Aureispira sp. CCB-E: one gene and its partner. The protein of the gene in region 2 interacts with the protein of the main gene of each other region in a pairwise test. Links are inferred from orthologs where the notes say so. Each region holds a gene or a part of one and is shown on either strand. Other genes may lie near its edges.

The links. Proteins that work in one complex are often made in the same cells at the same time.
Region 1: the proteins of QP953_RS10525 (region 2) and rlmB interact in binary tests that used the Escherichia coli proteins (3 or more experiments, as listed by UniProt). The link is inferred for Aureispira sp. CCB-E from one-to-one orthologs.

Annotation. Positions count from the first base shown.
Region 1 is NZ_CP133671.1:9,787-15,138, reverse strand. What follows is about bases 780-3,774. They hold rlmB (23S rRNA (guanosine(2251)-2'-O)-methyltransferase RlmB), read left to right. Parts: upstream 780-1,889; coding sequence 1,890-2,660; downstream 2,661-3,774. Other genes in these bases: QP953_RS00055 (serpin family protein), read right to left, coding at 2,812-3,774; QP953_RS00065 (hypothetical protein), read left to right, coding at 1,277-1,882; gldE (gliding motility-associated protein GldE), read left to right, coding at 780-1,181. Outside these bases: more of gldE, read left to right, coding at 1-779; more of QP953_RS00055, read right to left, coding at 3,775-4,077; QP953_RS00050 (PspA/IM30 family protein), read right to left, coding at 4,396-5,172; QP953_RS00045 (YbjN domain-containing protein), read right to left, coding at 5,213-5,352. UniProt on the Escherichia coli protein: Specifically methylates the ribose of guanosine 2251 in 23S rRNA.
Region 2 is NZ_CP133671.1:2,790,825-2,796,157, forward strand. The notes cover bases 188-3,163. They hold QP953_RS10525 (bifunctional ADP-dependent NAD(P)H-hydrate dehydratase/NAD(P)H-hydrate epimerase), read left to right. Parts: upstream 188-903; coding sequence 904-2,424; downstream 2,425-3,163. Other genes in these bases: QP953_RS10520 (hypothetical protein), read left to right, coding at 188-632; holA (DNA polymerase III subunit delta), read right to left, coding at 2,539-3,163. In the rest of the region: more of QP953_RS10520, read left to right, coding at 1-187; more of holA, read right to left, coding at 3,164-3,561; QP953_RS10535 (sialate O-acetylesterase), read right to left, coding at 3,635-5,333. UniProt on the Escherichia coli protein: Bifunctional enzyme that catalyzes the epimerization of the S- and R-forms of NAD(P)HX and the dehydration of the S-form of NAD(P)HX at the expense of ADP, which is converted to AMP.

The sequences.
Region 1 (5,352 bases), 2.8 Mb from region 2 along the record:
ATAAACCAAGGTATTTATTATCCACTATTTTAATCGCCAACAATATTATTAATATTGCGATTATTTTAGTATCCAACTCTTTATTAAAACAATTATTACCATCTAATCTTAGTGCATTTTTACATTTGCCAGCTTGGACAAATGAGCCACTCAACTTCATGATCAGTGTTGTTGCAGTTACCTTTTTGTTGGTGCTTTTTGGTGAGGTAGCTCCCAAAGTTTACGCCAATCAAAACAGCATGAATATTGCTCGATTTATGAGTGGACCATTAACGGTCATGAAAAAGATGTTTCATCCTCTCAGTTTAATCTTGGTGAATAGCACACAGTTTGTAGAGCAGCGCTTAAGAGATAATATGAATCAAAAAGCGATTACGCAAGAAGATATTGCTAGCGCTATTGAATTGACAGTAAAGGACAATAAGTACGCTGAGCAAGATGTAGATATTCTCAAAGGTATTATTCGTTTTGGCAATACGTCTGCTGCCGAAATAATGAAACCTAGGATGAAGGTTGTTGCTATGGGAATGGAATCTACTTTCGAAGAGTTGATTGCTGTGTTTAGAGATGAGCCTTATTCTAGAATTCCTATTTATGAGGAAGATTTGGACCAAGTGAAAGGAATTATTCATGCCAAAGATTTGCTTGAATACCTAGGTCGTGAAGATGAAGTAAACTGGCATGAATTGATTCGTCCTCCTTTAATTACTCCTGAGAAAAAGAAAATTGATCATTTATTTAATGACTTTCAGGAAAAACGGACGCATATGGCTATTGTTGTGGATGAGTATGGAGGAACAAGGGGAATTGTTACCATGGAAGATGTCTTGGAAGAGATTGTCGGGGAAATATTGGACGAATTTGATGATGTAGAAGAAAAAATCTATAAAAAAATTGATGATTATACCTACGATTTTGATGGAAGTACGCCTATACTAGAAATTTGTCGTGTATTGGATTTGAGACCAGATTTTTTTGATGATCAAAGAGAAGGGGCAGAAACTATTGCGGGATTGGTTTTGGTACTGAATGGAACAATGCCTAAGGTTAACACCACGATTATGTGCAAGGACTGTCAACTAAAAACTCTGGCTGCTAGTGCTCGAAGAATTGAAAAAATTCGTATTGTTTTGCCCGAAACAGATAATATCGACTTACTTTCCTCCGTTTCTGAAAAGTAATTTCAGTTAAAAAGATTCGTCTTAGATAGCTACAAGCAAGTTGCAAAAATTTATATCGCCTTGTTTTAGCTAAAAAAAAAATTAATCCAACCAATATGCGTTTATTGCTCTTGTCTATTGTTTTGATGCTTACTATAGCTTGTTCGGAAGATCGGATTCCAATACCCAAGCCAAGAATGTATCCTAAGGTAACTTATCCTGAACGTAACTATGTGTCCTTTGATAAGGATTACTGTGCCTTTTCTTTTGAGTATCCTGACTATATGAAATTCGAAAAAGATAGTATGTTAATCAACCAAGCTGCAAAGCACCCATGTTGGTTTACAATGCAGTTGCCTAGTTTGTATGGAAGCATACACTTTACGTATACAGACATAGGGGGCGACTCGGTGGATCAAAAATTGTTTGATGTACTATCGGACTCTTATATACTATCTGAAAAACACAATATAAAAGCAACTGGACGAACTACAGAAGATTTTATTGACAAGGACAGAAACTTGTACGCAATCACCTTTAGTGTTGATGGAGATGTTGCTTCTCCCTATCATTTTAGGCTAACCGATAGTTTAAATCATGCCGTATGGGCTTCTTTGTATTTTAATACCAAGCCCAATGCAGATTCTATGGCACCAATCGTTGCTTTTGTAAAAGAGGATTTAGAAAAGGTTATTAATACCTTTGAGTGGAATGAAAATTAAATAAAATATGCATTATAAAAAGGCTAAAAAAAGTAATATAGATAAAGACAAGTTAATTTATGGGCGACATCCAATTATGGATTCTATTCATAATGGAATGTCCATTGATAAAATTATGCTTTCGCAAGCTGTTAAGGGAGACTATGAAAAAGAGCTACGGACTTTGTGCAAAGAACGTAATATTCCTCTACACATTGTGCCTAAGGATAGAATTAGTAACATAACACAGAAAAACCATCAAGGAGTTTTAGGGTTCTTATCATACATAGAATACCAGTTAATTGAGGATGTTTTTCCTTTGATTTATGAAAAAGGTGAAGTGCCTTTGGTTGTTGTTTTAGATAGCATTACAGATGTTCGTAATATGGGAGCTATTGCCCGTTCTGCGGAAGCAATGGGAGCACATGCTTTGATTGTTCCTTTTAAGAAAACAGCTCAAATTAATGCAGAGGCTTTAAAAACTTCTGCTGGAGCTTTGTCCAAAATTCCTGTTTGTAGAACTGCGAGTTTAGGAAATGTTATTGATTATTTGTTGATGAATGGTGTACAAGTTGTCGCAGCAGATTTGAGAGGAAAAGAAATGTTAGACGAGTTGGATATGACAATGCCAACAGCGATTGTAATGGGGGCAGAAGATGAAGGGGTACGCCCACACATTCTTAGAAAAGCAACCAGTTGGTTTAAAATACCTATGATGGGAACAACCGATTCATTTAATGTTTCGGTGGCTGCAGGAATTGTTTTGTATGAAGCTATCCGACAACGTATCAAACTTTAAGTTTACAGCAAGAATTCAACATATTTAAACGAATTTTACTATTCTTATTCAAATAGAAAAAAACAAGCCCAAGCTCTGAAAAGAACTTGGGCTTTACTCATTTATAACAAATGAATAACCAAACTAATAAATTCTAACAAAAGAACAAAACTTAACTAGGGTCTTGTACGTGTCCAATGAAAAGGATAGAGTTTGTTTCTGTATCTTTTATTATAAAAACAAAGGGACGATTAGCATTGATTGTTCTTGCCACAGGAGGAACACTAGTAACCCCAATTCCAACCGCTGTAGAGCCAGCAGCTTCAACACCACCTTCATCTGTGGCAATGACTGTCTTGTGCTTGATTTTATCAATAAATAAGGGAGCATCTGCCATTTTTGATAAATTAGCTGCTGCAGGAGAGAAAGCTTCGTTAATACCTAAATCTTCCAAGGTGCTTACCAAATCAAAGTCGCTAGAAAAATCCCATTTAGGAATATGAACACTATAGTTCGAATTGTTAGGAGTAGGATACGCCAAATCATCAAACCATTGGTTTATTTTTGTTTTAGATAGCTTTTGTTTTACAAAATTATTAATGCCAATATTTTGATCTTTAGGCAATACAACAACCATGGAGCTTTGTTTGTCCTTGAAGAATAACTCAAGTACTTCAGCATCGGTATCTTCTGTAAATTTTAATTCATTGGTAGGAATTAATTCTGACATCATGTCTGTATTAACTGTACCAGAAGAAGTTTTGAACGATTGAGTTTGAGTCATTCCAGGTGTAAATTGGTGATTCCAATCTGCCTTAAAATATACAGCATTTACTAAAACACTTGCTGTTCGATCTGTAATAAAACCATTGGGAAGTAGCTCAGGAATCAATTGATTGGTTTCTTGGCTAACCCAATTATTGATTTGTTGTTTGGCAGCAGTACTTTGTGTAAAATCTGTTGCCACAACAGGAGCTAGATAGACGTTGTTCATTAAGCTTTCGAAATCTGGTAAGAAGCTCATGCTCGTATTGCGCCAAATTTTATTGACCACATTTACCTCACTGTTGGTTGGACTGCTCACATTTTGTTCAATGGTATTGGTCAGCTGATTAAATGTTTGATGAAAGTTATTGTTGTTGGTGCCATAGCCCATTACGTTTTTCAATTCTGTAGCTGTATTGCCATCTGCTCCTGCATAAACCATTCCTAATGCGGTAGAAATACTATAAGGAGAGAGCATTTGATTTTGATTTTCATCAACTAGTTCTTGATAAATGTTTATAGCAAACTGGCTATTTCCATCAACTATTTGACTTTGTGTAATCGAAGGAGGATTTGGTGGGGGATTATTGATAGGTTCTACAGTTGATTTATTACATGAAACGACACCTAGCAAAAGAGCTGAAGCGTAAAAACTAATTTTGAAGCGATTCATAATTTGATTGTTTTTAGTTTGAAATTAAGTTGTACTAGTATCTTTTAGATAAGATTAGGTGTTGTGTGATTAATAATCAACGAACTACTAGTATGATAGCCAATACGTTTATCTTGTTACAAATGTCTTTGAAAAAATGCTTCCTATCAACTACAAAAAGGTTTAAATGTTTACTTTTTTGTTGGTATTTTGTGTTTTATATTTTTGATAATTAGGTTATTGTGGGGTGTTTTTGTTTAGTGTATTGTTGTTTTTTTAATAAAAAAAGCTACTCGATTTCTATCAAGTAGCTTTATAAATTTTTGTTCAAATACGATTCTATATAGAATCAGAAAGATCCTGATCTTCAATTTCAATTTCTATGATTTCTTTTTCGGGGTCTAGATCAACGATCTCCTTTTTGAGGAGTCCCATTTCTTCTTTGAGTGCCAACAAAGCATCTGTTCCATGATGCCCTTCTAAGGCAGCATCGATTTCTTCATCAATACTTTTAGAAGTAACCGCCATTTCACCATAGGCTTCTGCCAATGCCTCGTCATTTTCAACACGCTCTTTCATTTTGTTTAGCATTTCTAATGTTTTACCAGAATCCATTCCTGCCATCGCTTTATTAATTTTCATTCCAGCCGCCGCCGCTTTTTGGCGAGCTTCCAAGCTTTTGAGTTCGCTTTTCCATTTTGCAATTTCACGTTTTAGGCGTTGAATTTTAGCATTCATACCAGCCACCATTTTTTCATATTTCTGTTGTGTTGCTAAATGAGTTTTGTGCAGCTGAAGTTTTTGTTCTCTTTGTGCCATAGCTTCTGCTGCCAATCGTTCTGCATTTTCGGCATTGCCTGCTTTTTGAGCTTTGTGCAACAGTGCCATTGCTTTTTTCTTATAGGCTTCAGCTTCTTGAGCTGCTTGAGTCACTTCATTTTTGCTACGAATAGCGACGGCACGAACTTGGGCAAAAGATTCTAAGCTTTCTTTTAATTGAGATTCTAATTCTCGGATACCTTGTTTGGTCATTGTAATTGGCTGCTCAAATTTATCAGCTACCTCGTGCAAGTTTCCAACCAAAATATTCCAAAGACGTTTTACAAAAGACCACATAATGACATAGTTTTAGTTTATTCAAATAAAATCAACTTCCTTAAACTGTTTTTTCAGCTTGTCCAGAGATGCTTAATAAGTCATCCATATTCTCAACTAAAGCAAATGTTAGTGCATTTAGGGATGCTTCTAATTCATTTTGATCTAGGTTTTCCAATTGCAATGTATCTCTAAATGCAA
Region 2 (5,333 bases):
TAGCGGGTTTCCTATATTGTTGTAATAGTAATTTGGCACATCAGGAGGTTGATGAAGATGGTGAAGTTATCATAGAAGATGAGTTTACAAAAGGCGAAATTGATTTGGAAGACACCCTGCGCTTGACAGAAGGCAAAATACCAGAGAATTGGATTAAAATGCCTTTGTTGGACAATGGTTATTATATTGCTTTTCCAAAAGAACCAACGAGGAAAGAACGAAAAAGTAGCCGAAGGATTGACTACAAACTTAAAAGAAGTAAGTACCGCTTGAGTTGTAATTTGACAGATTTATTGGAAGAACCCTCTTTTCAAGAAAATAAGCAGTATAGAGAAGAATATTATACGGCTATTGTAGATGATTTGGCAGAAGGGATTGATGGTGTTGTAGAAGCTCAAGATTTATTTTATAGTCAAAATATCTATGAAGGAGTTCGTGCAACAATTGTGGCTGAAGACGTTCGCATTTATCTACAATGTATTATTATAGAATCCATTTTATATACCATAAGTTTGACTTTATTTGATGACGAAAAACCTGTATATTTGCAACTTCGAGACAAGTTTTTTTACTCTTTTGGCAATGAACTGTACCGAAATAAGACCGAGCGAGATAGTAGTCAGCAAAAATGATGGCATGGTGCCAATGTATTCGGTTCTTTAGCAATCCTTGTTAGCTGTGCGGCTACTTCATGAATGTGCGCAGTTGATGCCTATTTGTATATAAAATGTAATAAAATTTCAATTGTTGATAACCCATTAAAAAACGATTTTTACGGAGCGGAGCAGTTTTTTACAAACAACCATATCAATCCAACCATTCCAATAAGTACACAATATTCACACATAATAAAAGTCTAAGATAGCTATAGATCTTGTATTAAAATATTCCCATTCTAAGATTATGAAAATACTATCCACAACACAAACACGAGAAGCAGATGCCTATACAATAGAGCACGAACCTATTTTGTCCATTGACTTAATGGAAAGAGCCAGTAGAACTTTCGTAGAGTGGTTTGAAGAACAATTTCCGAAAGAAAAATTTGAAATGGTCAGCGTAATTTGCGGTAAAGGCAATAATGGAGGAGATGGCTTGGCTATTGCTCGGTTATTAGAAGAAAGAGGTTATGATATCGCTATCTTTATACTAAACCTAACAGATAAAGTTACAGAGGATTTTAAAACCAACCTAGAACGTGTTCAGCAATTACAAGGACTCAATAAGTTAATTATAAAAGAAATTACCTCTGTAGAGGATATGCCTGTTTTTGGTGAAGAAGAAATTTTGATTGATGCTATTTTAGGCTCTGGATTGAGTCGTCCAATAGAAGGGGAGTTGGCTGAGATCTTGCACTTTCTGAATGAGTGCAAAAATACCGTTGTTGCTGTGGATATTCCAACAGGGGTATTTACCGATGCACCAACTACGGGAGCATGCATCGAAGCAGATTATACCTTTGCGTTTGAATTTCCAAAGTTGGCGTTTTTGTTTCCTGAGAATTTTCATTGTGTGGGTGATTTTGTTTGCAAACCTATTGGTTTAGATCAACGTTACATTGATGCTGCGGATTCTCCATTTTATTATATAACTTCTGATATTGTTAAGAAAATATATAAAAAACGGGACAAATTTGCTCACAAAGGGGTATTTGGGCATGCTTTGTTGATCATGGGATCATACGGTAAAATGGGGGCTGCTATTCTAGCGACACGGGCTTGTCTTCGAGCAGGAGTTGGATTGGTAACCGTACACGTACCTATCTGCGGTTATGAAGTGATGCAAACAGCTGTACCTGAGGCGATGGTGAGTTTGGATGAAGATCGTTTTATTTTTACCAAAGTATACGATTTGCCCAAGTATTCTACCATTGCGATTGGTTGTGGCTTGAGCACTAAAAATAGAACTAGAAATGCCTTGTGTTATATGCTTAAGCATATGAATAGCCCAACTGTTTTGGACGCTGATGCGCTGAATATATTAGGGCAAAGCCCAGATTGGTTTGAATACATTCCTAAGAATAGTATCCTAACGCCACATCCCAAGGAGTTTGAACGAATGTTTGGCAAGGCCTATGATAACTTTGAACGCAATGAGTTACAGCGCCAAAAAGCACAAGAATTTGGGGTTTATATTATTTTGAAAGGTGCCAATACGTGTATTGCAACTCCTGAAGGCGATTGTTATTTTAATTCTACAGGAAACCCCGGTATGGGAACTGCTGGGAGTGGAGATGTATTGACGGGCATACTGGCAGGGTTGTTGGCACAAGAATACAATCCTTTAGAAGCTTGTATACTAGGTGTGTATATTCATGGATTAGCAGGTGATATTGCCGCAGAAATAGAAAGTGAGGAAAGTTTGACCGCAGGCGATTTGGTCAATTATTTAGGAAAAGCATTTTTAAATTTGAGAGCGTTGTAACGAGGCTATTCCATTATTTTTTATGGAGAACTTATAACGTTAATTTCTATGATTCATAAGCTCACTTTGTTGGGCTTATGAGTGTTATTTATAATAATTATACAGTTTATCCGACTAGCCCAAAATCTTTACAATCATTTCTCGCAGCAATTCTCCGTGAGGAATACTGACATTATTAACCCCTTTTGAGCGCAAGTCATATTCTTTTAAAGTAGTTATGATGGCTTCTATTTGGGAGCGATTGTAAGACTTTGCTGCAATTTTATAGTCTTTGACAAAAAACTTATTGGCACCAATGGCACTAGCAATTTCCCCATCAGAAGCTCGCAAAAGAGATTGACAAATATAAACTTTGCTAAAGAAGTTGTATAAAGTTGCCGTAATCATAGGCAAAGGATGATTTTTGGGATTAGCAATAAAGTACTTGACAATTAAAAAGCTTTTAAAACGATCTCGTTTTCCTAGAGCCTGTTGTAATTCAAAAACATTAAAATCTTTACTAATACCAATGTTTCGCTGAATAATATGCTTGTCAATGGCTGTTCCTTCTGGCAAGTTGATGGTTAATTTATTCAGTTCATTTGAGATTTTTGACAAATCGGTGCCGAGATATTCTGCCAATAAATTGGTGGCGGCTGGTTTGATGGCAATGTTTTTATCTTTTAGGTAATTGTTAATCCAATTGGGCACTTGATTATCATAGAGTCGAGTAGACTCAAATACACAAACTTTGTTGGAGCCCGTCAGTGCTTTGGCGTATTTCTTTCGTTTATCTAGTTTTTTGTATTTGTGTGCCAAAACTAAAATCGTACTATCCAAAGGATTTTGAAAATAGCTTTCTAATTTATCTATTGTTTTTAACTCTTGGGCTTCTTTGATAATAACCACTTGCTTTTCAGACATGACAGGATAACGACGGGCACTATCTAGAACCGTTTTATAGTCAATCTCTTTACCATACAAAACGGTTTGATTAAAAGCTTTAGCCGTATCATCTAAGACATTCTCTTCAATATGTTTGGTTAATTCATCAATATAAAAGCTCTCTTCTCCATGCAATAAATATATGGGGAAATATTCCTTTTTTTTGAGAGAATTAAGGACTTGCTTATAAGAGAGCGATTTTGCTTTAGCCATTTATAATGCTAGGTTGATGATTGTATGAATAGAACTCCTAAAGGTACATTTTTTTGGAACCAAACCGAAGTTTTTAGGACTTAACTATTTTTTGAGTTGGCAAAAAATGACCATCACTTTCTACTTGTAGAAAATAAACACCTTGAGGCAAATTAGATAAATCTGGAGTGGTTTTTATATTGACAGATGGTAAGTCTTGCTCCCAAACTAGTTGCCCCTGTACAGAATAAATACGGAGTTTATTATTGGTTGAACAAGCTTTTAGATGTATGCTTAGGGGAGCTTGTTGGTGGATTATATTAGGCTGAACTAGTAGAACACTCTCTGTGCAAGGAAGCGACTCTACAGGGAATTGGTGGAAAGAAAAAGCAGCATAGCCCATTGTGTTTTTTAACCATATCATTTGGTTATTATAAATAGGATCATCCACTAGTAAATAGCTTAACGCATCAACATTTTGATAGTCAATTGTTAGGTGAATTTTGTTTTTTTGAGAATAAACATTAGAAATATCAATAAAAGGAATTAGTTGGTTATTTTTATAAAATTCAAATTGTTGCTCAATCCCATCAGGCAAGGTGGCAATGTCTTGATCAAATTCTAGAATGAGTTCTTCATAAGCGTAATAAGCACGCATAATATTAGGAGAAGTAATACAATTGTTATTAGAATAAAAATCACGTCCAATAACTTGGAACAAACGCTCTGCTAATGTATTGTAAGCTTCTTTTGAAAAATGGCATTCTGAATAAGGGTCGTAAAGTGGAGAAGAACGTTCTCCAATACCACATGCTGTAATGGGAATAATTTCTGAAAAGCTATGAGAAGGACGTTGGATGCTTCGTTGTTGTTCTCGAACAATTTGACCATACCCATGGTGGTTACATCCCGTATGAATTTGGATAACATATACTTTGGAGAAGTTGCCCCAGTATTTTTCCCAATGATCAATCAGAAAATTTAGGCTATCAGCATAGGTGGCAGCTTTGTTATAAGAGTTTTCGCTCTCTCCTTGATACCAAATAACGCCTTTGATTTTTCCTTTAAGATTTGCTTGTTGGATTCTGTAATTTAACGAACCAAAGAGTGTGTGCAGATCGTAAGGATCATTGTTTTGACTATAATAAAGTTGGTGCTGACTGATGTAAGAACCTCCATAAGAGCCATTGATAAAACAAGTCGGCATTTGATATTTTTCTTGTAATAAATATTGGAGCTTTAGCCCCCACAAACCAACAAATCCTGTCAAAGAGCCTGAGGCTTTTGCAGGTTGCCAGTGATTGTTATTAGGATTATAATTGGTTAAATGACCATTAATGCCATAATATTCAGGCATATTGCCAAGAGATTTGCTAAAAATGTGACTGGAATCTCTAGGATAAGTTTGGTACAAGCTATCTTGCTCAATTCCTGCTTGGGGCAAGCCAACCATGATTCCCATGCCATTAGATTGACCGCTAATGATATAAGCATCTCCACAGACCACATTTTGGGCAAGTTGTTCTTGCCGAAAAACGATTTGACTTCGTTTAAGGCGTAGTTGGAAAGAGTAGAGGTACATGCCCGCTTCAATGATGGGGGCAAAATGGAAGGTATCTGTTGTATTTTGACTATATATGGAGTCTTTAAAACTACCATCTAAAAAACGTTTGCGAACAATCAACTCTACTTGGTCTATGGAATAGTTGGTAACAGTACCTTTGAGAATAACCATTGCTTGATTTTTTTCATTTCTTGGATACAATTGATGCGATTGAGGATACAATCGAATG